2 regions of the Microbacterium sp. LWS13-1.2 genome follow, and region 1 is predicted to be linked to the other one. Evidence: riboswitches for the same ligand, from Rfam matches in the RefSeq annotation. Region 1 holds a riboswitch; the other holds the start of a gene.
What was found. A riboswitch is a leader RNA that binds a small molecule or an ion and turns the genes downstream of it on or off. The one in region 1 is predicted to bind thiamine pyrophosphate.

Region 2: another riboswitch for thiamine pyrophosphate. It lies ahead of MRBLWS13_RS11055 (ECF transporter S component); the one in region 1 lies ahead of thiM (hydroxyethylthiazole kinase).

What each region holds. Positions count from the first base shown of each region.
Region 1 is NZ_CP151632.1:1,399,321-1,407,118, forward strand. It holds gene recR (recombination mediator RecR) at 1-191, opposite strand, end outside; gene MRBLWS13_RS06720 (DNA polymerase III subunit gamma and tau) at 195-2,489, opposite strand; TPP riboswitch at 2,554-2,648, shown strand; gene thiM (hydroxyethylthiazole kinase) at 2,639-3,457, shown strand; gene thiE (thiamine phosphate synthase) at 3,487-4,131, shown strand; gene MRBLWS13_RS06735 (bifunctional hydroxymethylpyrimidine kinase/phosphomethylpyrimidine kinase) at 4,128-5,663, shown strand; gene MRBLWS13_RS06740 (glycosyl hydrolase family 65 protein) at 5,773-7,798, opposite strand, start outside.
Region 2 is NZ_CP151632.1:2,341,675-2,349,472, reverse strand. It holds gene MRBLWS13_RS11080 (fumarylacetoacetate hydrolase family protein) at 1-113, opposite strand, end outside; gene MRBLWS13_RS11075 (enolase C-terminal domain-like protein) at 249-1,544, shown strand; gene MRBLWS13_RS11070 (aldo/keto reductase) at 1,531-2,508, shown strand; gene MRBLWS13_RS11065 (RbsD/FucU domain-containing protein) at 2,522-2,938, shown strand; gene MRBLWS13_RS11060 (D-alanyl-D-alanine carboxypeptidase) at 2,981-4,744, opposite strand; TPP riboswitch at 4,803-4,914, shown strand; gene MRBLWS13_RS11055 (ECF transporter S component) at 4,905-5,549, shown strand; gene MRBLWS13_RS11050 (ABC transporter ATP-binding protein) at 5,552-7,069, shown strand; gene MRBLWS13_RS11045 (energy-coupling factor transporter transmembrane component T) at 7,066-7,798, shown strand, end outside.

The DNA.
Region 1 (7,798 bases):
TCGGAGACGTTGCCGCAGACCTCGCAGAAGCGCACCCTCTCGCGCACGACGCTGAGCAGCTCGGCGAGATGCGACACGTCGAAGTTGGGCGTCTGCAGGATGTGGAAGGCGATGCGCTGCGCCGACTTCGGGCCGATCCCGGGCAGGCGGCCGAATTCGTCGATGAGATCTTGGACGATGCCGTCGTACATGGGCTAGCTGAACCTCGTCGGCGGCTCGTAGGGCTCCTCGCGCACGAAGGTGGCGCCGAGAACCTGGCGCACCACCGCCTCGCCGTAGCGCTGCACGCCGCCGTTGCGCGTCGTGACCACCGGAGTCAGGGGCGGCGCGACCGTCGGCGGCACCGGGACGTCGGCGACGGCATCCGGCTCGTCTTCGGGCTCGTCGTCGTCGCGCTCGATCGAGGGGACGACCTCGGTGCGCGGAAGAACGTCTCCCTCGCGCGGGGGCGCCAGGGTCGCGACGCGCGCCATCGAGGTCGCCGCGTCTTCGGGCTCGTCGTCGACCGCGAACTGGCCGGGCGTCTCGGTCGGCAGCGCCGCCGGCCCCGGGTCGAGCGGCGGGGCGTCGTCGTCGGACGGGATCGCCGCGACGGCCCAGTCGGTCACGGGGGCGGCCGCAGCCGACGCTGTCGACGCAGCCCCGGATGCCGAGGCGCGGGGCGCCGAGACCAGGCCGCGCTGGGTGGGACCGGATGCCGACGCACGGGGTCCTGACGAGTTCGAGGGTCGTGCTGCGGCGGGGGCGGCAGGTGCCGTCGCAGGCGTTCGCGGAGCGGCGGGGGTCTCAGGTGCGGCGGTGCGCGGGGGCGCCTCGCGTGCGGGACCCGTCGGCGAAGGGCTCGCCGGACCGGATCCGGCCGCGCCACCCGGGCCGCCGCCCGCGTCGTGGCGGGCGATGTACTTCACACGGATGCCGAGCACGGCCAGGATCGCCTGGCGCAGGTCTTCGCTCGGGCCCTTGCCGGCGGCGAGCTGCTTGAACTTCGCGACGTCGCTCTGGCTCGAGAAGGTGAGCGTGAGCACGTCGTCGTCGAGTGCCGCGATACGTGCGCCGGAGGCGAGCATCCACGACGAGCGACTGACGTTCTCGAGCTGACCGAGCACCTGCGGCCAGGCCTGCTGCAGGCGCTCCAGCGTGACCGGTCCCGCGGGAACCGGAGGGGCTTCGACGGGAGCGGGTGCCGGCGCTGCGGCCGCGGGTGACGGCGTGGGCTCGCTCGGAGACGCGGGCGCCGAGGCCGCAGCAGGACGATCGCTCGTCGCGCCTACCGGCGCCGGTGCGCTCGACGCGGGCGCAGCCGCCGGCGCGGCAGCAGCGGCGGCCGCCGGCGCCGCGGCAGCCGCAGGCACTGTCGGCCCCGCACTGCCCGCTCCGCGAGCCAGCACGCGAGCGACCATGAGCTCGAGCTGGAGCCGAGGCGAGGTCGCACCCGTCATGTCGTCGAGGGTCGCGATCACGAGGTCGGCGATGTGCGACAGGCGCGACGTGCCGAAGGCATCGGCCTGGCGCTGCATGCGGGCGAGGTCTTCCGCCGAGACGCCGCGCAGCACCGCGGCGGCGCCCTGACCGGTCGCCGACACGACGATGAGGTCGCGCAGGCGCTCGAGCAGGTCGTCGACGAACCGGCGTGGGTCCTGGCCCGTCTGCACGACCCGGTCGACCGCGGCGAACGCGGCCGCCGCGTCGGAGGCGGCGAACGCGTCGACCACCTCGTCGAGCAGCTCGGCGTGGGTGTAGCCGAGCAGCGCGACGGCGCGGGCGTACGTCACGAGAATGGTCCCTGAGCCTGCCGAAGGGTCGGACCCGGCGATGAGCTGGTCGAGCAGCGACAGCGTGTCTCGCGGCGACCCGCCGCCCGCACGCACGACGAGCGGCAGCACGCCCTTCTCCACCTCGACGCCCTCCTGCCCGCAGAGCTGCTCGACGTACTCGAGCATGGCCGCGGGCGGCACGAGGCGGAACGGATAGTGGTGCGTGCGCGAGCGGATCGTGCCGATGACCTTCTCGGGCTCGGTCGTCGCGAAGATGAACTTGACGTGGTCGGGCGGCTCTTCGACGAGCTTGAGCAGGGCGTTGAAGCCCTGCGGCGTGACCATGTGGGCCTCGTCGAGGATGAAGATCTTGAAGCGGTCGCGCGCGGGGGCGAACACGGCGCGCTCGCGCAGGTCGCGGGCGTCGTCGACGCCATTGTGGCTCGCGGCGTCGATCTCGACGACGTCGAGCGAGCCGCCACCGCCGCGCCCCAGCTCGACGCAGCTGTCGCAGGTGCCGCAGGGCGTGTCGGTCGGCCCCTGCGCGCAGTTGAGACAGCGCGCCAGGATGCGGGCCGACGTCGTCTTGCCGCACCCGCGCGGGCCGGAGAACAGGTAGGCGTGCCCGACCCGGTCGCTGCGCAGCGCCGTCATCAGGGGTTCGGTGACCTGCGACTGCCCGATCATCTCGCCGAACGACTCGGGCCGGTAGCGGCGGTAGAGGGCGGTGGTCACTCCCCCAGCCTACGGCGTGACGCCGACATCGCGGTGGCCGCTCCCGCGGCCTGCTAGATTGCTCGGCAGTGACACGGGGTGCCCGCGCGACGGGCTGAGAACACACCCGTCGAACCTGATCTCGATCATGCGAGCGAAGGGATGTCGCGATGAACGCGCGCACCGAACCCCACCTGTCCGCCCTCTCCCCCGCCGCCGCGCTGACGGCGCTGCGGGAGGCCTCACCCCTGGTGCAGTGCATCACCAATGCGGTGGTGACGAACTTCACCGCCAACGCCCTCCTCGCCGTCGGCGCGGCCCCGGCGATGTGCGACATCCCCGGTGAGGCAGGGCTGTTCGCAGGCGTCGCAGACGGCGTGCTTGTCAACCTCGGCACCCCGACCGCGGAGCAGCGCGATGCCGCCCGCGAGGCCGTGCGTCACACGTCGCGGTGGGTGCTCGACCCCGTCGCGGTCGGTGTGCTCCCGGTGCGCACGGCTCTCGCGGCCGAGCTGATCGATCACCGACCGACGATCATCCGCGGCAACGCCTCCGAGATCCTGGCGCTGGCAGGCGCGGGCGCCGGCGGTCGCGGTGTCGACGCGACGGACGGGACGGATGCCGCGGCCGGCGCCGCGCGATCGCTCGCGTTGCGCACCGGCGGCGTGGTCGCCGTGTCCGGCCCGGTCGATCTCGTCACCGACGGCGAGCGGGTCGTGCGGATCCATGGCGGCGACGCGCTCCTCACCCGCGTCACCGGCGGCGGCTGCTCGCTCGGCGCGGTGATGGCCGCGCTGCTCGGTGTGTGCGCCCCGCTGGAGGCGGCGGTGGCGGCATCCGCCCTCTACGCGGTCGCCTCGGAACGGGCCGCGGCGCGGTCGGAGGGGCCGGGGTCTTTCGCCGTGGCGTTCCTCGATGCGCTCGACGCCGTGGTGGCGGCGCCCGCCGACCTCGATGCACGCGTCGCCGACGCGCTCGCGGCTCGATGATCCGCGCCGCGCGCCTCGCGGTGCATCTCGTGACCGACGACCGCGTGCCGTTCGACCGGCTGGTCGACGTCGTCGACGCCGCAGTCGGCGCCGGAGTCGACGTCGTGCAGCTGCGCGCCAAGTCCATCAGCGCGCGCGAGCTGCTGCGGCAGGCGGTGGCGATGTCGGACGTCATCGACCGCCGCTGCCTGCTCCTGCTCAACGACCGCGTCGACGTCGCCGTCGCCGCGCGCGAGGCGGGGGCGCTCGTCGACGGCGTCCACCTCGGCCAGGCCGACGTGCCGCCCGAGACGGCGCGACGCCTGCTCGGCGCGCACGCCGTCATCGGATGGACGGCGAACTCGCCGGAGCACCGGGTCGCGGCATCCGCTCTGCGTTCCGGCACGGTCGACTACCTCGGAGTCGGGGTGATCCGGCCGACCTCGACCAAGCCCGACCACCCGCCGGCGCTCGGCATCGACGGCTTCGCGGCGTTCGCGACGAGCACGACCGTGCCCTGCGTCGCGATCGGCGGAGTGCGCCTGAGCGACGTCGCACCGCTGCGGGAAGCCGGCGCAGCGGGTATCGCGGTGATCTCGGCCATCTGCGGCGCCGACGATCCCGCAGCGGCGTCGCGCGCTTTCCGCAGCGCCGCCGACGTGCTCGCGCTCGAGGCCGAGGGGGTCGCTCGGTGAGCGACGTGTCCGTCGCGCAGACCGTGACGGCGCCGCATCGCCCGCAGGCGATCCCGCGCGTGCTGAGCATCGCCGGCACCGACCCGACGGGCGGCGCGGGCATCCAGGCCGATCTCAAGTCCATCGGCGCACTCGGCGGCTACGGCATGGCGGTGGTGACCGCCCTCGTCGCGCAGAACACGCACGGCGTGCGCGAGGTGCACGTGCCGCCGACGGCGTTCCTCGCCGCGCAGCTCGACGCCGTATCGGATGACGTCCAGATCGATGCGGTGAAGATCGGGATGCTGCAGTCGGCCGAGATCATCGAGACCGTGCGGGAGTGGCTCGCCCGCGTGCGCCCGCCGGTCGTCGTGCTCGACCCGGTCATGGTGGCGACCAGCGGCGATCGGCTGCTCGACCCCGCCGCCGAGGACGCGCTGCGCACGCTCGCGACCGCGGTGGACCTCATCACCCCGAACCTCGCGGAGCTGGCCGTGCTCGTCCGGCGCCCACGAGCGACGGCATGGGAGCAGGCTCTCGACGACGCGTGGGCTCTCGCGAGCGCGACGGGAACGGCCGTGCTGCTCAAGGGCGGGCATCTCGACGGCGCGGACTGCCCCGATGCGGTCGTCGCGGCCGACGGCGCGGTCCACGAGGTCGGCGGCACCCGCGTCGCAACCCGGAACACCCACGGCACCGGCTGCTCGCTCTCGTCGGCGATGGCGACCCTGCGCGCGGGCGGTGCGGCCTGGCCCGACGCATTGGTGCGCGCGAAGACGTGGCTCACCGGCGCACTCGCACACGCCGATGCCCTGGGTGTGGGTGGAGGCAACGGCCCGATCGACCACTTCCACGAACAGCGGGTCGCGGCTGAGCCCACGCGGCCGGAGGCTCCGCGCGACGCGCCGGCGGTGCGTGGCGGGGCCGTGGGGAGCGCCCCCGCCGCCTCTTGGGCGGCGCAGGTGTGGGATGCCGCGGCCGCCGTGCGCGCCGACGTCGACGCCCTCGCCTTCGTCCGAGGGCTGGCCGACGGCAGCCTGCCGCGCGCGACGTTCCTGCGCTACCTCGCCCAGGACGCGCTCTACCTCGGCGAGTACTCCCGCGTGCTGGCGAAGGCGAGCGCGCTCGCGCCGACCTCCGCGGAGCAGGCGTTCTGGGCACGCGCGGCCGAGTCCTCGATCGTCGAGGAGAGGCGGCTGCATGAGTCGCATCTCGGGTCGCCCCCCGACGCGCCCGCACCGCAGACCCTGGCCTACACGAACCACCTGCACGCCTCGGCGCGGTCATACGGCGAGCTCGTCGCCGCGCTGCTGCCGTGCTTCTGGCTGTACACCGACCTCGGCGTCCGTCTGGCGGCCTGGCGCCATGACGCGCACCCGTACGACGACTGGCTCGCGATGTACGGCGACCCCGCCTTCACGGCCGCGACCGCGCGGGCGGCCGACATCGCCGACGCAGCGGCGCGGGAGGCCGGACCGCACGAGCGGGCGCGCATGAGCGCTGCGTTCGCCCGCTCGATGGAGCACGAACTGGAGTTCTTCGCCCGCGCGTGATGCGTCCGGCCCGCCGCGCACTCGCCCGAGAGCAGGAGATCCGGCGGAGACAGGACGGATCGGCTCGGATCGTCCCGTTCTCGCCGTATCTCCGGTGCTCGCGAGACCGTCAGACGTCCGCCCCGTGCTCGACGTCCGCCGCTCCCACGATGATCGGGATCGTCGAGGTGACGGTGGGCACGGACGCCGACAGCAGGGAGCCGTCCTCGCGGCGGGCGTCGCCGAGCTCGCGCAGCGACGGGCGCCCGGCGATGACGGGTCCCTGCCCGTCGAGAGCGGCCACTACCTCTTCGCCCGGGCCGACGACGTAGCCGACGCCGCGCACGCTGAAGCCGACGGGGTCGCCCTCCATCGCGCGCACGCGCAGCTCGTCGCGGGTTACGGTGACGAGCAGGCGCGTGCCGTGCCAGTGCAGCACGAACTCGAGCGAGGGCCACGCCTCGGGCAGCCGCGGGTCGAAGGACAGCTCGCCGAAGTGGTCGCGCATGCCTCCGAAGCCCGAGACCAACGCCGTCCACACGCCGCCGGCAGACGCGACGTGCACGCCGTCGGCGGCGTTGTGGTGCAGGTCGCCGAGGTCGACGAAGATCGACTCGCGGAAGTACTCGAGCGCCAGGTCCTGGTAGCCGACCTCCGCCGCGAGGATCGCCTGCACGACCGCCGACAGCGTCGAGTCGCCCGTGGTCAGCGGGTCGTAGTACTCGAAGTCGGCGAGCTTGTCCTCGTCGGAGAAGTGGTTGCCCTGCAGGAACAGCGCCAGCACCACGTCCGCCTGCTTCAGCACCTGATAGCGGTAGATCACCAGCGGGTGGAAGTGCAGCAGCAGCGGCCGCTTGTCGGGCGGCGTGTTCTCGAGGTCCCAGATCTCCCGCTCGAGGAACACGTGATCCTGCGGGTGGATGCCGAGGCTCGGGCTGAACGGGATGTGCATGGCCTCCGCGGCCCGCTCCCACGCCTCGGGCTCGCCGGGCTCCAGGGCGAGGCGGTCCACCATCTGCCGGTAGACCTCGCCGTCGACCTCGGCCATCTCGCGCACCGTGCGCGCGGCGAAGCGGAGGTTGAACCGCGCCATGACGTTCGTGAACAGGTTGTCGTTCACGACGGTGGTGTACTCGTCGGGCCCGGTGACGCCGTGAATGTGGAAGGTGTCTCCTTCGCCGTCGATCATGCCGTCGCTCGAGCGCCAGAAGCCGAGGGTCGCCCACAGCCGCGCCGTCTCGACCGCGATGTCGACGCCCTCGCGGAACAGGAACTCTTCGTCGCCGGTGGCACGGACGTACTTCGCGAGGGCGAAGCTCACGTCGGCGTTGATGTGGTACTGCGCGGTGCCGGCCGCATAGTAGGCCGACGCTTCTTCGCCGTTGATGGTGCGCCAGGGGAACAGGGCACCGGCCTCGTTCAGCTGGAACGCGCGACGGCGCGCGGCGGGCAGCATGAGGTACCGCATGCGCAGTGCGTTACGGGCCCACAGCGGCGTCGTGTACGCGAGGAACGGGAGCACGTAGATCTCGGTGTCCCAGAAGTAGTGCCCCGAGTAGCCCGAGCCCGTCATGCCTTTCGCCGGCACGCCGAGGCCATCCGCCCGGGCGGTGGCCTGCGCGAGCTGGAACAGGCACCAGCGCGTGGCCTGCTGCAGGTCGGCGTGCCCGGCGATCCGCACGTCCGAGCGCTCCCAGAACGCGTCGAGCCAGGACCGCTGCCGCGTGCGGATGGCGTCGACGCCCTCGCTCAGCGCCCGGTCGAGGGTGCGCCGGCAGCGGTCCACCAGTTCCCGCGCTGGAACGCCGCGCGAGGTGTGGTAGCTGACGAGCTTGGTGACACGGATCGGCACGCCGGCCTTGGCCTGCACGCGGAAGACGTTCTTCGCGATGTCGGGTTCGATGAGCGTGCGCGACGTGTACTCGTTCTCGGTGTCGACGAGATGATCGGCGACGACGGCGATGGTCATCCCGGAGTCGGTGACGCGGTACGACAGCGCCGAGCGCAGCTTGTCCTGCCAGTACTCCTGCGGCTGCAGCACGCGCTCGTGGAGCTTCTCGGTCTTGCGGGGGTCGAAGCCGGCCTTGCGCGAAGCGGTGGGGGTGCCGCCGTAGACGTCTTCGCCGTCCTGCCGGTTGATGATCTGGCTGGCGATG
Region 2 (7,798 bases), 940 kb from region 1:
GCGAGGAAGCTGCCGTCGACATCGGATGTGAGCGGGCGCAGATCGAGGCGACGATGGCCGTCGAGGACGACGGGGATCTCGCTACCGGACTCGCCGAGGCGCGCGAACTTCATTACTCTCCTGGATTCTCCGTGCGGGGCGGCGTCGATGCCGTCGCGGCCCGCGGGGCGTGATTGACAGTATAGACATCGGATGTTTACACTGCGAGCGGTTCGACTTCCGGACCGCGAACTGCAGGAGACCGCCCCGTGAGCCGCATCGTCGCCTTCGAGACGACAGACATCCGATTCCCCACCTCGCTCAGCCTCGACGGCTCCGATGCGATGAACCACGATCCCGACTACTCCGCCGCGTACCTCCGGATCGTGACGGATGCCGCCGACGGCGTCAGCGGACACGCCTTCGTGTTCACGATCGGGCGCGGCAACGACGTGCAGGTCGCGGCGCTCGACGCGCTCGCCGGGCATCTGGTCGGCCGCGAGGTCGAGCCGCTCCTCGACGACATGGGCGCGACCAACCGCGAGCTCATCGGCGACTCGCAGCTGCGCTGGCTCGGCCCCGAGAAGGGCGTCATGCACATGGCGATCGGCGCGGTCGTCAACGCGCTGTGGGACATCAAGGCCAAGCGCGCCGGGCTCCCGCTCTGGCAGCTGCTCTCGCGCATGAGCCCCGAAGAGATCGTGGCCCTCGTCGACTTCCGCTACCTCACGAACGCCCTCACGCCCGCGGAGGCCCTGCAGATCCTCCGCGACGCGGAGCCGGGCCGGGCCGAGCGCGAGCAGGACCTCCTCGCCACGGGCTTCCCGGCGTACACGACGAGCCCCGGCTGGCTCGGCTACTCCGACGAGAAGCTCGCGCGGCTGTGCCGCGAGGCGATCGCCGACGGCTTCGGCCAGATCAAGCTCAAGGTGGGCGCCGACCTCGACGACGACGTCCGCCGCCTCCGCGTCGCCCGCGAGGTGTGCGGACCCGACTTCCCGATCGCCATCGACGCGAACCAGCGCTGGGAGGTGTCGGAGGCGATCGCGTGGGTGAACGCGCTCGCCGAGTTCGGCATCGCCTGGATCGAGGAGCCCACGAGCCCTGACGACGTGCTCGGCCACGCCGAGATCGCCCGGGGCGTCGCGCCGGTGCGCGTGGCGACGGGCGAGCACGCGCAGAACCGCGTGATCTTCAAGCAGCTGCTGCAGGCGGACGCCATCGCCGTCATGCAGATCGACGCCGCGCGCGTCGGCGGCGTCAACGAGAACATCGCCAACCTGCTGCTCGCGGCGAAGTTCGGTGTGCCGGTGTGCCCCCACGCCGGCGGCGTGGGGCTCTGCGAGGCGGTGCAGCACCTGTCGATGTTCGACTTCGTGGCGGTGAGCGGCAGCCGCGAGGGCCGCATGATCGAGTACGTCGATCACCTGCACGAGCACTTCGTCGTGCCGACCGACGTGCACGGCGGCGTCTACCGCGCCCCGCTCGCGCCGGGGATCGGCATGGAGATGAAGGCGGCCAGTCGCGCCGCGTACGAGTTCGGGAGCACGGATGCCGCGGCCTGACCCGACCGGCTCCGACGCCCCCGCGCTGACGCGCCTCGGCTACGGCGCGGCGAACGTCGGCAACCTCTTCCGCGAGCTCACCGACGATCAGGCGTGGGCCATCCTCGACGCGGCCTGGGAGAGCGGCATCCGCTACTTCGACACCGCCCCTCACTACGGCCTCGGTCTCTCGGAGCGGCGGCTCGGCGCGTTCCTGCGGACGAAGCCCCGCGACGAGTTCGTGATCTCGACGAAGGCGGGGCGGCTGCTGCGTCCGAACCCCGACGACGACGGCGGACTGGACCTCGCCGCGGACTTCCACGTGCGCACGACGCTGCGCCGCGAGTGGGACTTCTCCGAGGCCGGCATCCGCGCGAGCCTCGACGAATCGCTCGAACGTCTCGGGATCGACCGCATCGACATCCTGTACCTGCACGACCCCGAGCGCCACGACCTCGACCTCGCGCTGCAGGAGGCCTTCCCGGCTCTCGAGCAGCTCCGGGCGGAGGGCGCCGTCGACGCCATCGGCATCGGCTCGATGACCGCCGACGCGCTCGCCGCGGGCGTTCGCGGCGCCGATCTCGACCTCATCATGATCGCGGGCCGCTACACGCTGCTCGAGCAGCCGGCCGCCGACGAGGTGCTGCCGGCGTGCCACGAGCGCCGGACCGGCGTGGTCGCGGCATCCGTCTTCAACTCCGGCCTGCTGGCGAAGGACGAGCCCACGCGCGACGACCGGTACGAGTATGGACGGATGCCGGAGCCGCTGTGGCAGCACCTGCGGCGCATCGTCGCGGTCTGCCGCGCTCACGACGTGCCGCTGCCGGCCGCCGCGGTGCAGTTCGCGCTGCGGGACCCGGCCGTCCGCTCGGTCGTCGTGGGCGGGAGCCGACCCGAGCAGCTGCGCCGCAACGCCGAGCTCATGGAGGTCGACATCCCGGGCGGCCTGTGGGACGATCTGGCCGCCGAAGGCCTCATCCGCTGACGAAGGGAATCCCATGCTCGAGGGCATCCACCCGCTGCTGACGGGGGAGCTGCTGCTGCACCTGGACCGGATGGGCCACTCGGATGCCGTCGTGATCGCCGACGCGCACTTTCCGGCGTGGGCGATCGGCGCGCGCGTCGTGGACCTGCCCGGGACGACCACGCCCGAGGTGGTGGCCGCCGTGCGCACGGTGCTGCCGCTCGACGATGCGCCCGCGCTCGACCTCATGGCGTCGGCTGACGGCGAGGTGCTCGACGTGCAGCGCGAGCTCGCCGCCGCGGCAGGCACGGATGCCCCGCGCTACGTCGACCGGTTCGAGTACTACGAGCAGGCGAAGCGCGCGTACGTCATCCTGCGTACGGGCGAGACCCGCAAATACGGCAACGCGCTGCTGCGCAAGGGCGTCGTCGGGCACCCGTCCGCCGCCTGACCTTCCTCAGGCTGACCGCGCGCCGGGTGAACGGCGGTGGTCTCAGCCGTTGAGGCCGAACAGGTCCAGCGGGTGCGTCAGCCGCCACCACGGCGACGGGTCGGTGATGTCGGCGGCGAGCTGCAGGTCGACCGTGGTGTCGTTGAGCGGTCCGGTCACGCTGAGGGAGCCGACCGCGTCGCCTGCATCGCGGCTCTCGCCGAGGTGGTAGGTCGTGGCGACGGTGCCGCTGCCGCCGTTCCACAGGACCACCGACGCGTCGCCCGAGGTCACGATGTCCACCTCGTCGCCCCACAGGGTCTCGACCTGTCCGGCGACGGTGTTCGCCGTCACCGAGGGCTTCAGCTGCAGCTCGGTCTCGAGCTGCGCGTACAGCGCGCGGGAGGCGGTGAGACGGCTCTCATCGTCGGGCTGTCCGAGCACCGACGCGTAGAGGCGCACCGTCGTGTCGCCGATCGTGACGTCCTTCGCCGACAGCAGGTTCCAGGAGTCGAGCGTCCCGGTCTTCAGGCCCACGACACCCGGGTCGGCGAGCAGCCCGTTGGTGTTCTCGACGAGGCCGGCACCGGGCAGGTCGACGGACTGCTTCGCGACGATCTCGGCGATCACCGGGTTCGCGAGGGCCTTCTGCGCGAGCACGACGAGGGCCTCGGGGCTCGCGGTGTTGCGCGGGTCCATCCCCGTCGGCTCGTAGACGGTCACACCGGGGACGCCGTGCGTGGAGAGCCAGGACGAGGCCGCCGAGGCGAAGACGGCATCCGATGGCCAGATGCTCTGCGCCAGGCGGTCGGCGTAGTTGTTCGCCGAGCCGACCAGCATGCCCTCGAGCATCTGGTACTCGGTGAGCGAGCCGCCGGCGGGCACGTTCAGCGCGGACTCGCCGTTGCTGAGGTACTGCCAATAGCGGGAGCGATCCGCCGAGGTGAAGCGGTACTCGGGACCCTGCTCGCCGAGCGCGAGCGGCATCTCCTCGAGGACGACCAGGGCGGTCACGAGCTTGGTGATGCTGGCGATGGAGTCGGGATCCGCCGTCGTGGCCAGTGTCCCCGAGATGCCTCCGACCGCTTCGGCGGCGCTGCCCTGAGCGGGCCACACCGGCGCCGCGGCAGGCGCCGCGACCGGCTGGACCTCCATGGCGGTGACCGTGGGTGCGACGGCGTGCAGCGGCCACAGCAGCGTCGTCCCCGCATACGCGCCGAGCACGGCCGCGATCGCGAGGGTGGGAACCACGACGCCGGCGCGCAGCGGCGAGCGCCGCGGCGCGTCGGAGAGCAGGTCGGCGTCGACCGTGACGTAGGGGGTGGCCGCGGCGGTCAGATCGCCGGGGGCGGCGCCGAGGCCCACGGCCGTCTCATCGACCCACGCGAGGGCGGTTCGTCCGCCGCCCGCCGCGGGGCGCGAATCCTCGGCGACCGGGACGTCGGCGAGCGCGTCGTGGCCCGCGGGATCCCAGGTGGCGACGGGGACCGACGGCTCGGGAACGAGTCCGGGGATGACGGGCCCCGTCTGCGCGTCCGAATCGAACAGGGGAATCGTCGGCGCGATCGCCGTCGGGCTGTCGCCGAGCGGCACCGTGGCGATGGTGGGCGCGACGGTGGGCACGTCTCCGGGGGCGGTGGTGCTGCCCGGGTGCACGAGTGGGCCCACGCGCCCGGAGGCTCCGCCCGACGCGCCAGCGGCGAGCGGAGGGGGCGTGTGGACAGTCTGACCGGTGGCGACGGTCAGGATGCCGCCTTCCGGGGCACCGGCCGAAGCCGGGGTCGGCACGGCACCGGTCTGCGCCCGACGCGCGCGACGCGTGGGCACGGGTGTGTCGTCCGGAGTCACCCCCTCAAAATACCCGTCATCGCGGCGGTATACTCAACGCCATAACCACGGGAGTCCGGTGAGCCGGGCTGAGAGGAAGCGATCCACGCTTCGACCGTCGAACCTGATCCGGATCATGCCGGCGCAGGGAGGAGTTCACATGCACACGTCCGCGTCCGCATCCACCCCCGTTGCGGCCACCCCTTCGGGCCCCCGCAGCCTGCGTTGGCGAGTCGTCGACATCGTCGTCGCCGCGGTGCTCGGCGTCGCCACCGGCCTCGTCTTCTGGGCCTGGAACACCGTCGGCTACGCCTGGTTCATCGCCATGGACGGCCTGACGCCCGGCCTCGGCGGACTCGCCGTCGGCATCTGGCTGATCGGCGGCGTCATCGGCGGTCTCGTCATCCGCAAGCCCGGTGCGGCACTCCTCGTCGAGGTGATCGCAGCGATCGTGTCGATGCTCATCGGCAACGTGTGGGGCGTGTCCACCCTGCTGTCGGGCCTGGTCCAGGGTCTCGGCGCCGAGCTGATCTTCGCCCTCTTCCTCTACCGCCGTTTCACCCTGCCTGTCGCGATGCTGGCCGGTGCGGGCGCCGCCGCCGGCGCCTGGGTGTTCGAGCTGTTCTACGGCAGCTCGCCGAACATCCTGAAGACGCTCGAGTTCAACGTCATCTACCTCGTCTCGCTCGTCGTCTCGGGTGCCGTGCTCGCGGGTGTCGTCGGCTGGCTCGCCGTCCGGGGGCTCGCCGCCACCGGCGCCCTCAACAGCTTCGCGGCAGGACGCGAAGCGCGCCGCGAGGTCTGACGATGGCCTCGACCCGTCCGGCCCGCCTCACGGCGGACGGCTGGGGATGGCGCTACGCAGGCCGGCGCGCGCCCGCCGTCCGCGACGTGTCGTTCACGATCGAGCCGGGGGAGCGCGTGCTGCTGCTCGGTGCCTCGGGTGCCGGCAAGTCGACGCTCCTCGCCGGCATGGCGGGCCTGCTCGGCGGGGCCGACGAGGGCGATGAGACGGGATCGCTGCTGATCGACGGCGAGCGGCCGGAAGCCCACCGCGGGCGCGTCGGCCTCGTGCTGCAGGATCCCGATTCGGGCGTCGTGCTGTCGAAGGTCGGCGACGACGTGGCCTTCGGCTGCGAGAACCTCGGGGTGCCGGCGGCCGAGATCCCCGCCCGCGTCGCCGAGGCGCTCGAGGCCGTCGGGCTCGACGTCCCGCTCGCGCGGCCGACGAAGGCGCTGTCGGGCGGGCAGAAGCAGCGGCTCGCGCTCGCCGGCGTGCTCGCGATGCGACCCGGTGTGCTGCTGCTCGACGAGCCGACCGCGAATCTCGATCCCGACGGCGTCCGCGAGGTGCGCGCGAGCATCGAGCACGCTCTCGCCGAGACGGGGGCGACGCTCCTGGTGATCGAGCACCGCACGGCCGTCTGGGCCGACCTGATGGACCGTGTGCTCGTCGTCGGCGCCGACGGCGGCCTCCTCGCCGATGGCACTCCGGCCGAGGTGTTCGCCCGTCACGGTGCGGAGCTCGCCGCCGCGGGCGTGTGGGTGCCGGGTCGCCCCGTCGACCTGCCCGTCCTGCCCGCGGCGCCGGCCGGCGCCGCCGCGGCGGTGGCGGCATCCGCTCTCTCGATCTCCCGCGATGGCCGCACCGTCGTGCGGGCGGGGCTGGATCTCAGCGTGCCGCGCGGGGCGGCGACGGTGATCACCGGGCCCAACGGCGCCGGCAAGTCCACCCTCGCGCTGACGCTCGCGGGGCTCCTGCCCGAGGCGGCGGGCGAGGTCGTCGCGGCGCCGGAGCTCGCGGGCCGCTCGGGCCGCCGCCCGTCGCGGTGGTCCTCGCGCGAGCTGCTGACCCGCATCGGCACAGTGTTCCAGGAGCCGGAGCATCAGTTCCTCGCCTCGACCGTGCGCGACGAGCTCGCGATCGGGCCGCGCTCGCGCGGCGCGGCCGCGGACGCCGTCGGCCTGATCGTCGACGAGCTGCTCGAGCGACTGCACCTCGCGCCGCTCGCCGCCGCGAACCCCTTCACGCTGTCGGGGGGACAGAAGCGCCGGCTCTCGGTCGCGACCGTGCTCGCCGACGCACCGCCCGTCATCGTGCTCGACGAGCCGACGTTCGGCCAGGACCGCCGCGGCTGGATCGAGCTCGTGCAACTGCTGCAGTCCGAGATCGCCGCCGGCACGACCGTCGTCGCCGTCACGCACGACGAAGACGTGCTGCACCATCTCGGCGGCCACCGCATCGATCTCGGTGCGGGGCCCTCAGTCCCGGAGGCCCCGTCCGGCGCACCCGGGCGATCGCGGCCGGTGGGGGTGCGGTCGTGACCGCCGTCGACGCCCGTACCGACGCGCATGACGTCGGTGCCGAACGGGCGGCCTGGCTCGACGGCGTCAACCCGGTGACCAAGATCGTGCTCGCGCTGCTGCTGTCGGTGCCGCTGCTCGCGTCGATCGACGTGACGAGCGCCCTCGTGGCGATCGCGCTGCAGCTCACCTGCATCCCGCTGACCGGTCTCGGAGCCATGACCGTACTGAAGCGGATGCTGCCGATCCTCGTCTTCGCCCCCGTCGCGGGCATCAGCATGCTGCTGTATGCCGAGCCGGGCGGAACGGTCTACTGGTCGTTCTGGTACGCCACGATCAGCGACGACTCGATCGCTCTCGCCGTCGCGGTGTGCCTGCGCGTGCTCGCGCTCGCCCTGCCGACGATCCTGCTGTTCGGCCGCACCGACCCCACCGAGCTCGCCGACGCGCTCGCGCAGGTCGCGAAGCTGCCGAGCCGCTTCGTGCTCGGGGTGCTCGCCGGCACGCGCACGCTGGGCCTCTTCCTCGACGACTGGCGCAGCATGGGCCTCGCGCGCCGCGCGCGCGGGGTGGGCGACGGCGGCGCGATCCGGCGCTTCTTCTCCATGGCGTTCGTGCTGCTCGTGTTCGCCGTGAGGCGCGGCACCAAGCTCGCGATGGCGATGGAGGCGCGCGGCTTCGGCTCCGGCATCCCGCGCACGTGGTCACGTCCCTCGCGGCTCCACCCCCGCGACCTGGTGGCGCTGCTCG